One region of the Pseudoalteromonas sp. S1727 genome, then DNA from elsewhere that is predicted to be linked to it. Evidence: predicted binding sites of a transcription regulator. Region 1 holds the regulator's gene; the other holds the start of a gene.

The links. Region 1 encodes LexA, which represses DNA repair genes until DNA is damaged. Its sites were predicted from a motif close to TACTGTATNNNNATACAGTA; they were not measured.
Region 2: a site for LexA is predicted at 3,767-3,786, ahead of ruvC (crossover junction endodeoxyribonuclease RuvC). Genes of this name have one in related genera too.

What each region holds. Positions count from the first base shown of each region.
Region 1 covers NZ_PNDT01000025.1:48,859-56,648, forward strand. Annotated here, with positions in the region: gene CWB85_RS08055 (cytochrome c oxidase assembly protein) at 1-412, opposite strand, end outside; gene ctaD (cytochrome c oxidase subunit I) at 412-2,013, opposite strand; gene coxB (cytochrome c oxidase subunit II) at 2,013-3,155, opposite strand; gene lexA (transcriptional repressor LexA) at 3,573-4,190, opposite strand; gene CWB85_RS08075 (hypothetical protein) at 4,264-5,049, opposite strand; gene CWB85_RS08080 (PaaI family thioesterase) at 5,170-5,613, shown strand; gene CWB85_RS08085 (hypothetical protein) at 5,610-5,990, opposite strand; gene CWB85_RS08090 (hypothetical protein) at 6,154-6,855, shown strand; gene CWB85_RS08095 (endonuclease) at 6,994-7,647, shown strand; gene hmpA (NO-inducible flavohemoprotein) at 7,685-7,790, opposite strand, start outside.
Region 2 covers NZ_PNDT01000121.1:461-8,250, reverse strand. Annotated here, with positions in the region: gene tolQ (protein TolQ) at 1-683, opposite strand, end outside; gene ruvB (Holliday junction branch migration DNA helicase RuvB) at 1,560-2,567, opposite strand; gene ruvA (Holliday junction branch migration protein RuvA) at 2,575-3,192, opposite strand; gene ruvC (crossover junction endodeoxyribonuclease RuvC) at 3,194-3,718, opposite strand; gene CWB85_RS20070 (ABC transporter permease) at 3,829-6,330, opposite strand; gene CWB85_RS20065 (ABC transporter ATP-binding protein) at 6,320-7,033, opposite strand; gene CWB85_RS20060 (arylesterase) at 7,034-7,651, shown strand; tRNA gene CWB85_RS20055 (tRNA-Pro) at 7,751-7,790, shown strand, end outside.

The DNA of each region.
Region 1 (7,790 bases):
CTTCACCGGCTTTCAATGGCTGTTGATCAAAACAAAAGCAGGCCATTTTGTGTAAATACTTGGCTGCTTTTCCTGGCGATACTGAAGGTACCGCCTGCATAACTTTATCTTCATTACTGAGGTTTTTTGCTTTAAACACTACTTCGCGCATTGCCCCAGGCTTTACTGCAACACTGTATTCAGCTGATTGCACCGCAAACGGTGCCCCACTTTGTGCATGGGTAGTAAAGCTCACATCCACCTCGCGTGCTTCATTAATACTGGTGCTTTGCTTCGCTTGTTCTAGCGATGGTTTACCATTGAGCCCGGTTACATCACAAAAAACGTCGTATAACGGCACCAACGCAAAGGCAAAAGCAAACATACCTAGGCATATCAGCACTAAACGCTTAAGCAGTGGTGCATGGCTCATTACTTGATCTCCGGCGGTGTTTCGAAGGTATGATATGGCGCGGGTGAATCTACTTCCCACTCTAATCCTTCAGCGCCATCCCAGACTTTCGCAGGCACTTTATCGCCACCTCTGGCGCACTTAAATACCACCACCACAAACAGTAATTGCGATAAACCAAAGGCAAAGCCACCAAGACTTATAATTGCGTTAAAATCAGCAAATTGCAGCGCATAATCAGGGATACGTCTTGGCATACCCGCAAGTCCCACAAAATGCATAGGGAAAAACAATACATTCACACTCACTAACGACAGCCAAAAATGCCACTTCGCCAAGGTGGTATTAAACATGTTGCCCGTCCATTTAGGTAGCCAATAATAAGCCCCCGCCATAATTGAGAATACCGCGCCAGTGACTAATACATAGTGAAAATGCGCTACTACAAAGTAAGTATCGTGATACTGAAAATCAGCAGGGGTAATCGCTAACATCAAGCCTGAAAAGCCACCTATCGTAAACAACACGATAAATGCGATACTGAACAACATCGGCACTTCAAAACTAATCGAACCACGCCACATAGTGGCTACCCAATTAAATACTTTTACCCCCGTTGGCACTGATATCAGCATAGTTGCATACATAAAAAACAATTCAGCGGCGACGGGCATCCCTGTGGTAAACATATGATGCGCCCATACAATAAAGCTCAGTAAAGCAATCGAGGAGGTGGCATAAACCATAGAAGCATAGCCAAATAGCTTCTTGCGTGAAAAGGTAGGCACTATGGTCGATATAATACCAAAGGCAGGCAAAATCATGATGTACACTTCAGGATGACCAAAGAACCAGAAGATGTGTTGAAACATCACAGGGTCGCCACCGCCCGCTGCATCAAAAAAGCTCGTAGCAAAATACTTATCAGTGAGTACCATAGTCACCGCACCTGCCAATACTGGCATTACTGCAATTAATAAAAATGCGGTGATTAGCCAAGTCCAGACAAACAACGGAAGTTTCATCCATGTCATGCCTGGAGCACGCATATTCACTATGGTCACTATGACATTTATTGCGCCCATAATTGAGCTGATCCCCATAATATGCACAGCAAACACAAATAACGCAGTGTTATCATTACTGTAGGTGGTTGAAAGCGGTGCATAAAATGTCCAACCAAATGCAGGTCCGCCACCAGGCATAAACAATGACGCCAATAGAATTAAAAACGCGAATGGTAGGATCCAAAAACTCCAGTTATTCATGCGCGGCAAGGCCATATCTGGTGCGCCAATCATCAGTGGCACCATCCAGTTTGCAAGCCCTGTAAAGGCTGGCATAACCGCACCAAACACCATAATCAAACCATGTACTGTGGTCATCTGATTAAAAAAATGTGGTTCGACTAACTGCAACCCTGGCTGAAATAATTCAGCTCGGATCACCATTGCCATTGCGCCACCAATTAAAAACATGGTGAGCGAGAAAATTAAATATAAGCTACCAATATCTTTGTGATTGGTAGTAAATAGCCAGCGCTTAAACCCTTTAGCAGGGTGATGATGGCCATCATCATGATCTGCAGCTGTATTATCATGTTGCTGTGTTACGCTACTCATTATTTAGCCTCCGATGTTGCATCAAGCTCAGCTTGGATCTGACTCGGTTGAATAACATCGCCGGTATCATTACCCCACGCATTACGTTTGTAAGTAATAACCGCCGCTAATTGCTTAATTGATAATTGCTTAGCAAATGCTTGCATCGCAGTACCTGGGCGGCCATGTAGTACGACATCAATATGATCTTTAATATCACCAAGCACCACCGGATTGCCTTTCAGCGCAGGAAACACTCCTGGCAGCCCCATACCTGTTGGTTGATGGCATGCTGCACAACTGGCCATGTAAACTTGTTCACCCAACGTCATTAACTCTTCTTTAGGTAATGTTTGATCGAGTAATGCCGCATCCGCAGCAGCTGCTTTTTGCTTAGCTTGTTTAGCATCAGCCAGCCATGTCGCAAATTCTTGCTCAGATTTAGCTTCCACCACCACGGGCATAAAACCGTGGTCTTTGCCGCACAACTCAGCGCATTGCCCGCGATAAATGCCCTGTTCATTTATTTTCGTCCACGTTTCATTGATAAAACCCGGGTTGGCATCTTTTTTAACCGCAAAATCAGGGACCCACCACGAGTGGATCACATCATCGGAGGTCATCAAAAAGCGTATTTTTTTATTGATTGGCAAGACTAAAGGTTTGTCTACCTCTAGAAGGTAGGTGTTAGTTTTATCCGCTTGATTGGTTATTTGTTCTTGTGGAGTTGATAGGATAGAGTAAAAAGCAACACCTTCGCCCATGTACTCATAATGCCATTTCCATTGTGACCCTGTAATTTTAATCGTTAAATCAGCTTTACTTGCATCCTCCATCGCAATCAACGTTTTAGTCGCAGGCACAGCCATCGCGATGAGAATAACAAATGGAATAGCAGTCCAAAGTATTTCAACTTTAGTACTTTCATGGAATTGGGCTGGAATAGCCCCTTTTGATTTACGATGATGTATTAACGCCCAAAACATAACGGCAAATACAATCACCCCAATCACACAACAAATTATAAATATAGTCATGTGTAGTTGATAAACATTATTACTTATATCGGTTACACCTTCGCGCATATTAAATTGGCTATTCGCCAACAATTGCTGCGGAAGCATAAGTAATATAAGCCACAAGGTAGCGCTCAGTTTACCCATGTGACGGCTCCTTTTGATGCTATTGCAAGACGCAAAGCGAAAAGGCGGCACTACTTTATTTCACGCCAATTCGTTATTTTTTTATTGTAACTGGTGATCAAACCTGCTTCAGAAAGTGCTTTTACTACAGAAACTCGCAACTTTTAAAGACAGTTGTTAACACAGTGTATTAACCAATTAGTTAAAAAACGAACAATTAGCAAGTTTTAGGGGCAATAAATTTCTCTTTTGGTGCATAAATAACAACTAAAAATCAGCGCGTTATTTTCTAATGGAGGGGATGTAGCAGTAGCCAAAAAGTAACCTAAAGTAGAGCTGGCAAGGGCTTGGGAAGCGTAGCTAAGTATTAAATTTAACCACTAAAGAAGTAAAAAAAATTCAAAGCACCAAACTTCACCAATTTGGTGCGCAATAGGTTTACATCCAGTCAGCGTTACGGATCACGCCAACTGCCAGCCCTTCAATATTGAAAGATTCATGCTCCAAATCCACTTCAATTGGTGCAAATTCATCATTTTCAGCATGTAAGAAAACTTTTTTACCTGCTTTTTCAAGGCGCTTCACTGTTACATCATCATCAACACGAGCAACGACCACTTGGCCATTTTCAGCAACTTGAGTGCTATGTACTGCCAGTAAATCACCATCCATAATACCAATGTCTTTCATACTCATGCCTTGCACTCGTAATAAAAAGTCGGCAGCAGGTTTAAATAATAATGGGTCAACTTGGCAGTGACTCTCAACATGCTGCTCTGCCAAAATTGGCTCACCAGCAGCGACGCGGCCAATCAGCGGCAAACCTAGCTGCTCAGGCTCATCTTCCTCAACTAATTGAATACCACGGCTAGCGCCGGGCTTCATTTTTATAACACCTTTTTTAGCCAGTGCTTTTAGATGCTCTTCAGCTGCATTGGCGCTTTTAAAGCCTAACGTTTGCGCAATCTCAGCACGGGTTGGCGGCATACCGGTATCTTTAATAAATACTTTAATAAGTTCGAGAATTTGAGCTTGGCGATTCGTTAATGGGCGCATACAACTGGTTTTCCATACAGTACATTTAACTGTGAGTATATACAGTTATCTGAAAATCGCAAATATAAATTGACTATAAACGCGCCGTTAATAATAAGCTTACGCTATTTAAATCACTCTCAGAATCTAACGCCGAGCCAAGGCCAAACTTTAATGCTATATGCTGATTAAACCAATAGTGTGTTTGTAACTCATAGTTGTCACTAAGATGCTTTTCATTGCGTATATTAGCAATTAACCCCACTGACCAAGCCTGATTAACATAGTAAACAGCTTTACCTCGTACATATTTATAACGCCCTGCTAATTGTTTTAATTCTAAATCCCAACCTTGATTTTTATTGATATCTGTCCAGCGTACATAGGGCGCATATGTCCACTCTACTGCAACATTCTTAACCTCTTGCCGCCAATTGCTTTCAACACGACTGTAATAAGCGTTAAAACCAAGTTGTAGCTGCTCATTCATCTGCTTGCCAAGTGCAGCACTGACTAAGTAAGCTGTATCTTGCCAATCCTTGTTATCATCGGAGATTCTTTGCAGACTGCCCTGCATAACTAACCCCTCGGGGCCATACACTGCTGCATCTGTATTTAAATAACTAAAATCACCGTTCGAAAACCCACCAAAAGCATAGTTATTGACTCTATTTAAGTCGGCTTTAAGATCATATGGCCCAGTTAGAGGCTCTAGATCTTCAGCAAAATAACGATAACGCGCTCCTAAAAATGACTCATCAAAACCGGCGAGGTCGGTAACACCCAAATCAAGCTGATGCTGTGTAGCAGCTATAGCTGGCGCCTGAGTAAGCACATTTACACACAATAATGCACCGAGTCCAAGTCCTCCTAACTTCATGCTTTAAACCTATTAACAAATACACAATAAAGGTACATTTTAACTATTTTTATGATCTTAACTGTAGAAAAATGTTTAAAAGTGTAGACTGAAAACTCACTAATTTAATGAGGCAGATTTATGAGTATTTGGTATCAACCGATCACCCTAGCGCAGTGCAAAGCATTAGATGAAGGCATTAATGGCCAAGGCACGTTAATGAAAACTATGGGGATTGAAATTAGTGAAATTGGCGATGATTATTTAGCCGCTACAATGCCTGCAATTCCAGCTCATCACAATCCTATGGGCATGGTACATGGCGGAGCAAATGTGGTGCTTGCAGAAACCGTAGCTAGCTACGCTGCAAACTTTGTAGTTGATTTTACGAAGTTTTATTGTGTTGGCCAAGAGATCAACGCTAATCACTTAAAAGCATCGCGTAATGGCACATTAACGGCAATTGCAAAACCGCTGCATTTAGGCAAACGAACATCGGTATGGGAAGTAAAAATCACCAATAGTCGTGGCGAATTATGCTGCGTATCAAGAATGACCGCAGCAGTTGTAGTGCGTAAAGGCTAGCTTGCCAGCGGATAAATCGTAATTTCAATTCCTGCACCAATCGCAGAGATACGCAATAATGTATCGGCACTGAGCGCTTGATTAAAACATTTTGGCGAAGTGCCTGATTCAAAGCCAATATCAAAGGTACGTCTTGAGCATGATAACCACTGTTTTAATGCATTACGCGAGCACGACTCAATCAACTCACATAAATGGTTAATTGCTTTATCTGGCGAGGTAACATCTTCTTTAGACTCAATACGTGCAAGTTGACGGTACTCATCTTTATCATAATGCAAAACCACAGCACTCTTTTTTAAGTCAGCAACTAGCAAACTAATATCTTGCTTTGATTCCAGCTCTAGATCTACATTTAAAAATTGAATTTCCGACATTGTTTCATTTTTACCCTGCGTTAATAACAACGCAAACTTTAACCCAATTTTACATTTATACCAAATCAACAGTGGATTTTATTATCTGCGACAATTTGCCACATTGGCAAACTCACTATAATTTATACAATAGCGCACTAATAATAACAAACAGGCTGAAGTAATGAATAAACGCATTTTTAAACATGCGCGCAAACTCCACAAATGGTTAGGTTACTTATTGGCATTACAAATTTTTGCATGGTTGCTTGGTGGTTTAGTGATGAGCGCCATCCCTCTTGAGAAAGTACACGGAAAGCACTTAGCTGCACGTCAATTAGATAACCCATTTACTCAAGCTGATTACCCTGCATCGCTAGATAACATTGTGTCCCAAGTACTTCGACCACAGCAAATAACTTATGAGCACTTTTTAACAACACCAATCATTACAGTGCATGGCCAAAGTGGTGATTACAGCTTTAATGGACTTACTGGGCGCCCTTTTGTTGCTCCAACACAATCACAAATTATCGCCAATGCGAAAGCGCATCTACTAATAGATGCGCAAGCCAGCCAAGCAGTTAAGCTATCAACCGGCCCAAGAGAAGTAGGTTATAAAAAGAATATTTGGCAAGTCACTTTTGACGACAGTTTCAGTACCACATTATATTTACACGCAGATAGTGGCAAAGTTATTACCGTTCGCAGCACAATTTGGCGAATCTTTGATTTTTTCTGGATGCTGCATATTATGGATTATGATGAGCGTGAAGACTTTAACAACCCTCTACTGATCAGCTTTTCAGCCACCAGTGTATTATTTTGTATAACTGGTATTATTTTATTATTGCAAAATATCCGCTTGCGCCGCCGCACTCGTTAAACATAAGCGCGAGGTATTTCAATTTTCCTCGCGCTATTTATCATTGTATTTTAATCAACATACTCCGTTCACCTGATTTACCTATTTGAATGATCACTCTAAAATAGTGCTTCCTGTAGTTCACTAAAGTGATTGGATATGTCGCATTTTCTGCTTGCGCTAGTTTTGGCTTGCCTTAGTTTTAACCTCTACGCTGAACAATTTACTCGCTTTGCAAGTGCCAAAAAACACCTTATAAAAACCTTACCAGAAAACGCCACTAGCCTTTACTGTGGTTGTGATATAAAACGCCAAGGCAAAAAACTAGTACCCGATCCAACTGCATGTGGCTATGTGCCTCGCAACGCAGTCACTCGCTCAGGTAAACCAAATGCACGTGCTACTCGTATTGAATGGGAGCACATTGTTCCAGCGTGGGAATTTGGTCACCAGCTACAATGTTGGCAAAATGGCGGCCGAAAAAATTGTATTAAAACCAGTGCTCAATTTCGTAAAATGGAAGCAGATATAAATAACCTCGCACCGGCAATTGGCGAGATAAACGCCGACCGCTCTAATTATCGCTTTGGCATGATCACCGGGGATGCCAATCAATATGGTCGCTGCCAAGTAAAAGTCGACTTTAAACAAAGAGTAGTAGAGCCACCATTTTATGCACGAAAGCGCATCGCAGATGCCTACTTTTATATGCAAAAAACCTATGGTTTAAAAATATCCGACAAACAGCAAAAGTTGTTTAATACTTGGCAAAATCAAGCTTTAGCAGCACAACAAAGCAATAAAGCACTCTAAGAGAAAGGCGCTATTAGCGCCTTGAAGTTTTGATTAATCAAATATCTTGATGTGGGCCAAACACTTCGTAATGGATACGTGCCGCATCAACATCAAGCGCGAGTAACTGCTGTTTAATTGCCGCCATAAACCCCGTTGGGCCA
Region 2 (7,790 bases), on a different contig from region 1:
GCCTCTATTTGTGTAGCTGCTTGACGGTGTAAAATATTCGCGAACTCTTCCATAAAGTTAATGTAGTGAGATTCAAGTTTTTCAACTTTGTTAGCAAAGCGGTTATAGGCAATTACAGCTGGGATTGCTGCAAATAGACCCATTGCTGTAGCTATCAACGCCTCGGCAATGCCTGGTGCTACCATCTGTAAGGTTGCTTGCTTAACTTCACCCAGCGCGATAAAGGCATTCATTATGCCCCACACAGTACCAAATAAACCAATATAAGGGCTAATAGAGCCAACCGTTGCCAAAAACGATAAGCTTGATTCTAGTTTTTCAATTTCACGAGATAAAGCCACACGCATTGAGCGGTGTGTACCTTCCATTACAATACTGGCACTTTGAAACGATGTTTTTTTATGACGTGCAAATTCTTTAAAGCCAGCAATAAACAATGCTTCTATACCACTTGAATTACCACTGCGTGACGATATTTCGTTGTAAAGTTTACTTAAATCGATGCCAGACCAAAACTTTTGTTCAAAACGTTTTGCTTGTGTTAACGCATCAGAAATAGCTTTCTTACGTTGAAAAATTATTGCCCATGACATGACTGACATTGCAACGAGTGCCAACATTACCAACTGCACAAGAAAACTTGCTTCTAGAATTAAATCTAAAAAATTAAGCCCTGAACCCACATTAAACTCCTAATAAGATTTCTTGTAAAAATACCATTTCTTTATACGCTAGCTATCAGACCAACAGGTTGGCCTAAAGTTGCAACTAGTGTATCTATTCAGCTCGTTACTGACAACGCTATTGCTGTGAATTAGCAACAAAAAACGTTGAAAAGCAGGTCTGCAACTTTTTATTTAGCTAAATCAGCCAACGCAATTCAAGCTCTATTTCCAACGACCTAGATAAATATTCTGGCACGGTGCGTATTTATCAACAAAAACTCTATAAAACACTGCGTTTATTCACTATGTGTGCATAACCACGCAAAAGCACCATTTAAAGTTTAAAACAGGACAGTTTAACTAATCCGTTTAAAAACCAACCAACCAAATAAAGTTTCATAAATTCAACAAACTAATAACTTTCTGTGAATTTTATGAACACAAATAAAGAAAACAAAAAAGTCTAGCTATTAGTTTTTTTTATCTGAAAATTAAATTTTTCTAGTTTGAACAAAAAACAACTATTGCGTATTATTCCCCCATACCGAGCTAGCGCAGTAATGAATACTTCATGAAGCCCAGTTCTTTGCAATATGAATCTGATTTTTCGTATTGCTAAGCTTAAAGTCCTCTTGATAAAACTTGATGAGTTTAAGCTGTGTTCCCTAGATTACTTCCTTCAACTTGTTGTTTGCCCGCATCTTTATGCGGGCTTTTTTTTGCCCTAAATAAAAGCTAAGCGCCGCGCTATGTGGGATACAATATCGTTTACAAACTTAACAGCATGTGAATTATATTTGTTACAACAACTAAATACCTATGTACATAGGCTAAGCGGTTAAAAAGACAACTATAGGTGGCTATACATGCGCGTATAACCACTGGAAGTGAGATTTACTGTTGCTTTGCTAATAAGCCAAAGTGATGGTAAGCGTTATCAGACACAATCCGCCCGCGTGGAGTTCGCTGTATGAAACCTTGCTGGATCAAGTATGGTTCAATCACATCTTCGATGGTTTCTTTTTCTTCACCGATGGCGGCTGCTAAGTTATCTAAGCCTACAGGGCCACCCATAAATTTTTCTATGATGGCAAGCAAGTATTTACGATCCATGTAGTCAAAACCACTTTTATCAACATCAATCATGTTCAGCGCCTGCTCTGCTACTTCAGCATTAACAGTTCCATCTGATTTTACTTGCGTGTAATCACGTACTCGACGCAATAATCGATTTGCAATACGCGGAGTGCCACGAGAGCGTTTCGCTATTTCAGCTGCGCCATCATCACACATTTGTAAATTTAAATAATGTGCTGAACGCCCTACTATGGTTGAGAGATCAGCAACAGAATAAAATTCTAAGCGCTGCACAATACCAAAGCGATCTCTCAGCGGTGATGTTAACGAGCCTGCCCGCGTAGTGGCGCCAATGAGTGTAAAGGCAGGTAAATCAAGCTTGATTGACCGTGCTGCAGGGCCTTCACCAATCATTAAATCAAGTTGGTAATCTTCCATGGCAGGATATAAAATCTCTTCAACTTGAGGACTAAGTCTGTGTATTTCATCTATAAACAGTACATCACCTTCTTCAAGATTGGTAAGTAGCGCGGCTAAGTCCCCTGCTTTTTCAAGTACCGGGCCTGATGTGGTTTTAATACTGACATTCAGCTCGTTCGCAACAATATTCGCCAAGGTGGTTTTACCTAACCCTGGAGGGCCAAATATTAATAAATGATCGAGTGCTTCACCACGGGTTCGAGCCGCCTCTATAAATATTTCCATTTGCTGTTTAACATGGGGCTGACCTGTGTAATCGGCTAATAGTTTTGGCCGTATAGCGCGATCAACAACATCTTCATTACTTTGTTCTGTCGCATCAATTAAACGATCCGCTTCAATCATGGTTTACTCACAACATTGATTTTAAAGATTCTTTAATAAGAACCTCTGTAGACATATCAGGTTTGGCTACTGATTTTACTGTTTTTTGTGCTTGCGCCAATTTATAACCCAACGACACTAAGGCCGAAACCGCGTCATCTGCCGCATTATTTGCGATCAACGTATCGGCAGCAGGCTCTATCACCGCATTATCACTAAATGGCGTGAATAAGTCATTACCCCAATCTTTCAATCGATCTTTCATTTCCAGTACTAAGCGCTCAGCGGTTTTTTTGCCAACTCCAGGGAGCTTAACTAAGCTTGTGGCATCTTCATTATTCACGCAGTTCACAAATTGTTTAGCAGACATACCAGACAAAATCGCTAAACCGAGTTTAGGCCCTACGCCGTTCGCTTTTAATAACTCTCTAAATAATGCGCGTTCAGTTTTATTATTAAAACCAAACAATAATTGTGCGTCTTCTCTCACTACAAAATGCGTATATACAATGGCCTGCTCGCCAATATTAGGCAGATCATAAAAGCAGGTCATTGGCATATTTACTTCATAACCCACTCCACTTACTTCAAGTAAGATTTCTGGCGGTTGTTTTTCGACTAAAATGCCATTTAAGCGACCTATCATGTTATTTCCTTAATCGTCCTCTAACGGTTTTACTGGCACTGCCCGCTAGTTTTATTAAATTTTGATCTGAATGAGCATGGCATATTGCAATTGCCAATGCATCGGCGGCGTCTGCTTGCGGGGTACTGGGCAATTTTAAAATATTTTTAACCATGTGCTGTACTTGGCTTTTATCGGCACCACCATTACCCACTACGGCTTGTTTTATTTGCCGCGCAGAATACTCAAAAACGGGCAGTTCTGCGATAGCTGCGCCTACTATTGCCGCACCACGGGCTTGCCCCAGTTTTAATGCTGAATCTGGGTTATGCGCCATAAACACTTTTTCGATAGCGAAGTGATCCGGCGAAAATTGCTCAATCAGTTGACTAACACCTTGGTAAATCATTTTTAATCGAATGGGAAAATCATGATCAGCCAATTTAATACAGCCACTACCTAAATAAGTAAATTTAGCCCCTTGATGGGCAATTACCCCATAACCGGTTAAACGTGAGCCAGGATCAATCCCTAAAATAATAGCCAATACGTGCCCAATCAGTATAAATAATTAATTGCAGTAATAATGCCAGAGCACTGTATAAATTACCAGTGCAAAAAAGCCCGTAAAAACGGGCTTGTTCAATTGCTAACCTGTTAGGCTAAAGAGCGCAGCAAACCTTGAGTATTTTTACGCATGGTTCGGGCTATCATGAAGTAACCTAGAGATGCTACAAACATGCCCCCTACTATTGGCCCAATTAACCAAATATGTGGGTGCAGCTTACCGGCTAAATCGAACATCTCACGTTGCACGATTAATAAGGCAACATCGCTAACCAACGCAGCTACGAAGCCTGCCGCGCTGCCGAGTAATAAAAATTCATACAAGGTCGCATTTTTTATTAACCGTCCTTTTGCCCCTAAGGTACGCAATATAACAATTTCTTGCATCCGCTCACCCAAGCTTGCTTGTACTTGTGAGATCAATACTAAGCCGCCGCACAACACCACAATCGCCAATACAAAACCAATTGCTAGGGATACTTGCGAAATAGTTGAGCGTATTTGAGTGACAAAACTATCTACGTCGATGGCGTTGATGGTTGGGTAACTACGTAATAATTGACTAAAGTCGCGTTTTTGCTCGGCATTAATTCGTACCGATGAAATATAGGTTGCCGGAAAATCCGCTAAAACATCAGGACTTAAAATAATAAAGAAGTTAGGCTTTAGTGTTGCCCAATTCACTTTACGAACACTGGTAATTTTGGCATCAAACGACTGTGCACCGATTAAAAAGGTCAAGGTATCACCAAGTTTTACATCTAAGCGCTCAAGCATAGACTCTTCTATTGACGCCTCCGCGGTCGCGTTATCAGCAAACCACTTACCATCAATGATCTCATTTTGTGCAGGCGCTTGCTCAAGCCAAGTAAGATTAAGCTCGCGACCTATACCTGAGCGGGCTTCTTCGTCTTTCTTTTCGTTATCTTGTAATGACACTTCACGGGCAACCAGTTCGCCATTCACTGCGTTTACACGCCCTCGCACAGTTGGATAAAAGTCAGACACCTGAATGTTCTTTTGTTCTAAAAACGCATTAACATCTGGTAATTCTGTTTCAGTGATATTAACCAAAAAGGCATTTGGCGCGTCGCTAGGTAGTTGCGACTGCCAATCCGCGATCATATCGTTTTTAAGTACCACTAAAAATAACAGCAGTTTTATAGCAAGTGAAAAACTGATCAACTGCACCGCATTGGCATTGGCACGTTTTTGAATAGAGGCAATCGCAAGTGACCAGCTACTACCTGGACGCAGGCCTAACTTACGACCACCACCGAAGATCAACCGCGAGAGCAAAAATAAGATAGCGATTAAAATCAACGTTGATACAAATAAAATAGCGGTGATTTTTAAGTTATTACTAAATAGCCACATAAGTAAAAATACCGTCACAGCCGACATGCCTAAATGCACTTTACTCACTAACAACTTATCGCCCAAGTTACGGCGTAATACTCTAAGCGGTGGAATATCAAATAAGTCTAATAACGGTTTGATTGAAAACATCACGGCACATATTACACCGGTGCTGATCGCGACAAACCAAGGTTTTAAACCCGCCGCAGGCAAAGTGTTATTCATTGATTTTGCCAAATAGCCAGTGGCAATTTCTTGTAAGCCATAACCAATTGCTAAACCAAGGATCACCGATAAACCACACACTAAAGATAAGTGCAGTAAGTAGATTTTGCGGATCATCGCGCGGCTACCGCCGAGCGTTTTCATCATCGCAACAGGGTCATATTGGCGCTCACAATAACGTTTAGCCGACACCGCAATGGCCACTGCCGCTAAAATAATCCCTAATAACCCCGCGAGTAATAAAAAACTTTCAGCGCGGTTTAAGCTATTAGCAATAGGCGATTGTCTGTCTTTTACTCCATACCATTGCTGGTTTTCTTTTATTTGTGGCTTTAGCCACCCATAAAAGTCGCTAATATCACCTTCATCGCCGCTGTACAATTGACGGTAAAAAACACGGCTGCCAGGTTGAATAACTTCAGTTTTTTCTACGTCTTGATTGTTTAACAACACACGACGACTGCTCGAAAAAATATTAAATGGCGCATCCGGCTCTTCAACTAGCACTTTTTCGATATTAAATTGTGCAGCCCCTAGCTCAACGGTATCACCCACTTTTACATTTAACGCATAAAATACCGATTCACTGAACCACACATTACCCACCGATGGTCCCTGCGTAGCAACTTCTATCTCACCAGTTAAACTACTTTTGACTTTAAGCTCACCTTTTAGGGGGTAATGCTCCGATACTGCCTTCACTGAGCTTAATTGCATTTCATCATTAGCAAATAACATAGTATCAAAGTAAGTTAACTGCGCGGTTTGCAAATTATACTCGCTGGCTTTCGTTAAATACTCATCGGGTAGCACATGATTACTTGCCAACACACGATCAGCAGCAATAAAGGCACTGCTTTTTTGCGCAATGCTTTGCCCTATTCGGTCAGTTACCATAGAAAGTGTTAATACCGTCAATACCGCCAGCGATATTGCCGCACAGATCACCGTGAGTTCACCACGGCGAAACTCACGACTAAATAATTTTAACGCTAATTTAGCCCACATTCGCCACAGCCTCATTGGTATTTTTAACTAATTGCCCCGCTTCAATTTGCAAAACATGCTGACATTTCGTAGCCAGCGCTTCGTCATGGGTGACTAACACTAAGGTAGTGCCGTGCATTTTATTAAGGTCGAATAACAATGATTCTATTAATTTACCATTTTTGCTATCAAGGTTAGCGGACGGCTCATCTGCGAATAATATTTTGGGCGTGCCAATAAATGCTCGAGCAATAGCAACACGTTGTTGCTCGCCACCAGAGAGTTGCGATGGGTAATGCTCAACACGATGACTCAAGCCCACTTTTTCAAGTAACTCAAGTGCCTGCTGTTTGGCATTTTTTTCGCCTGCAAGCTCAGCAGGTAGCATTACGTTTTCAAGTGCGGTTAAACTCTGCACTAACATGAAAGATTGAAATACAAAACCCACTTTAGCTGCTCTGAGTGCTGCACGTGCTTCTTCATCAAGTTCATGCAATGGCTCGCCGTCTAAATAAATTGAACCTTGCGTTGACTGATCCAGACCTGCTAGTAAACTAAGTAAGGTTGACTTGCCAGAGCCAGATGTACCAACCACCGCCACTGAATCCCCAGACTTGACATTAAAGGTGATGTCGCTGAGGATGGGCAAATCCCCTTCAAGGGTAGTAACCGTTTTTGAAAGATCTTTAACCTGAATAATATTTAATTGAGATAGCGCTGACATATGATGTATTCAATCCTACGTTTTATATTCGTTTTACTGTTAGTAATCAAACCACTTACTGCAGCAGCTGACAACACAATTTTAATTTTAGGAGACAGTTTAAGTGCCGCCTACGGGTTAAAACAAGAACAAGGCTGGGTTCAGTTGTTACAAGATAAATATGATGCTGAACAAGCATCTATACAACTGATCAATGCCAGTATCAGTGGCGAAACCACCGGTGGCGCACTGCGTCGTTTAGACGCTCTACTCAATGAATTTCAACCTAGCCATGTACTTATCGAGCTCGGTGGTAACGACGGCCTACGTGGCTTTCCAATTAAACGGCTGAAAGAAAACCTAACAAGTTTAGTCAATAAGAGCAAACAAGCCGATGCCAAAGTAGCAATTATGGAAATACACATTCCACCTAACTATGGACCACGTTATACCGGGCAATTTACCGCAAGTTTTGCCACTATTGCTGATGAAACCGATAGCCATTTAATGCCGTTTTTCGTGCTTGATATCGCTGCAGATAAAAACCTAATGCAAAACGACAACATACACCCTAACAAAACTGCTCAACCTATGCTACGAGATACGATGTATAAATCGATCAATGACTGGATAAACTAACCGCAGAAAATTTATTTCGCTTAGTACGTTTAATAAATGTTCAAATAAACAAAAGCTTATTGATTTTTGAAAAAATATACGTACTATTGCTTGCAACGTCGGTATGTAGCGCAGCTTGGTAGCGCACTGTCATGGGGTG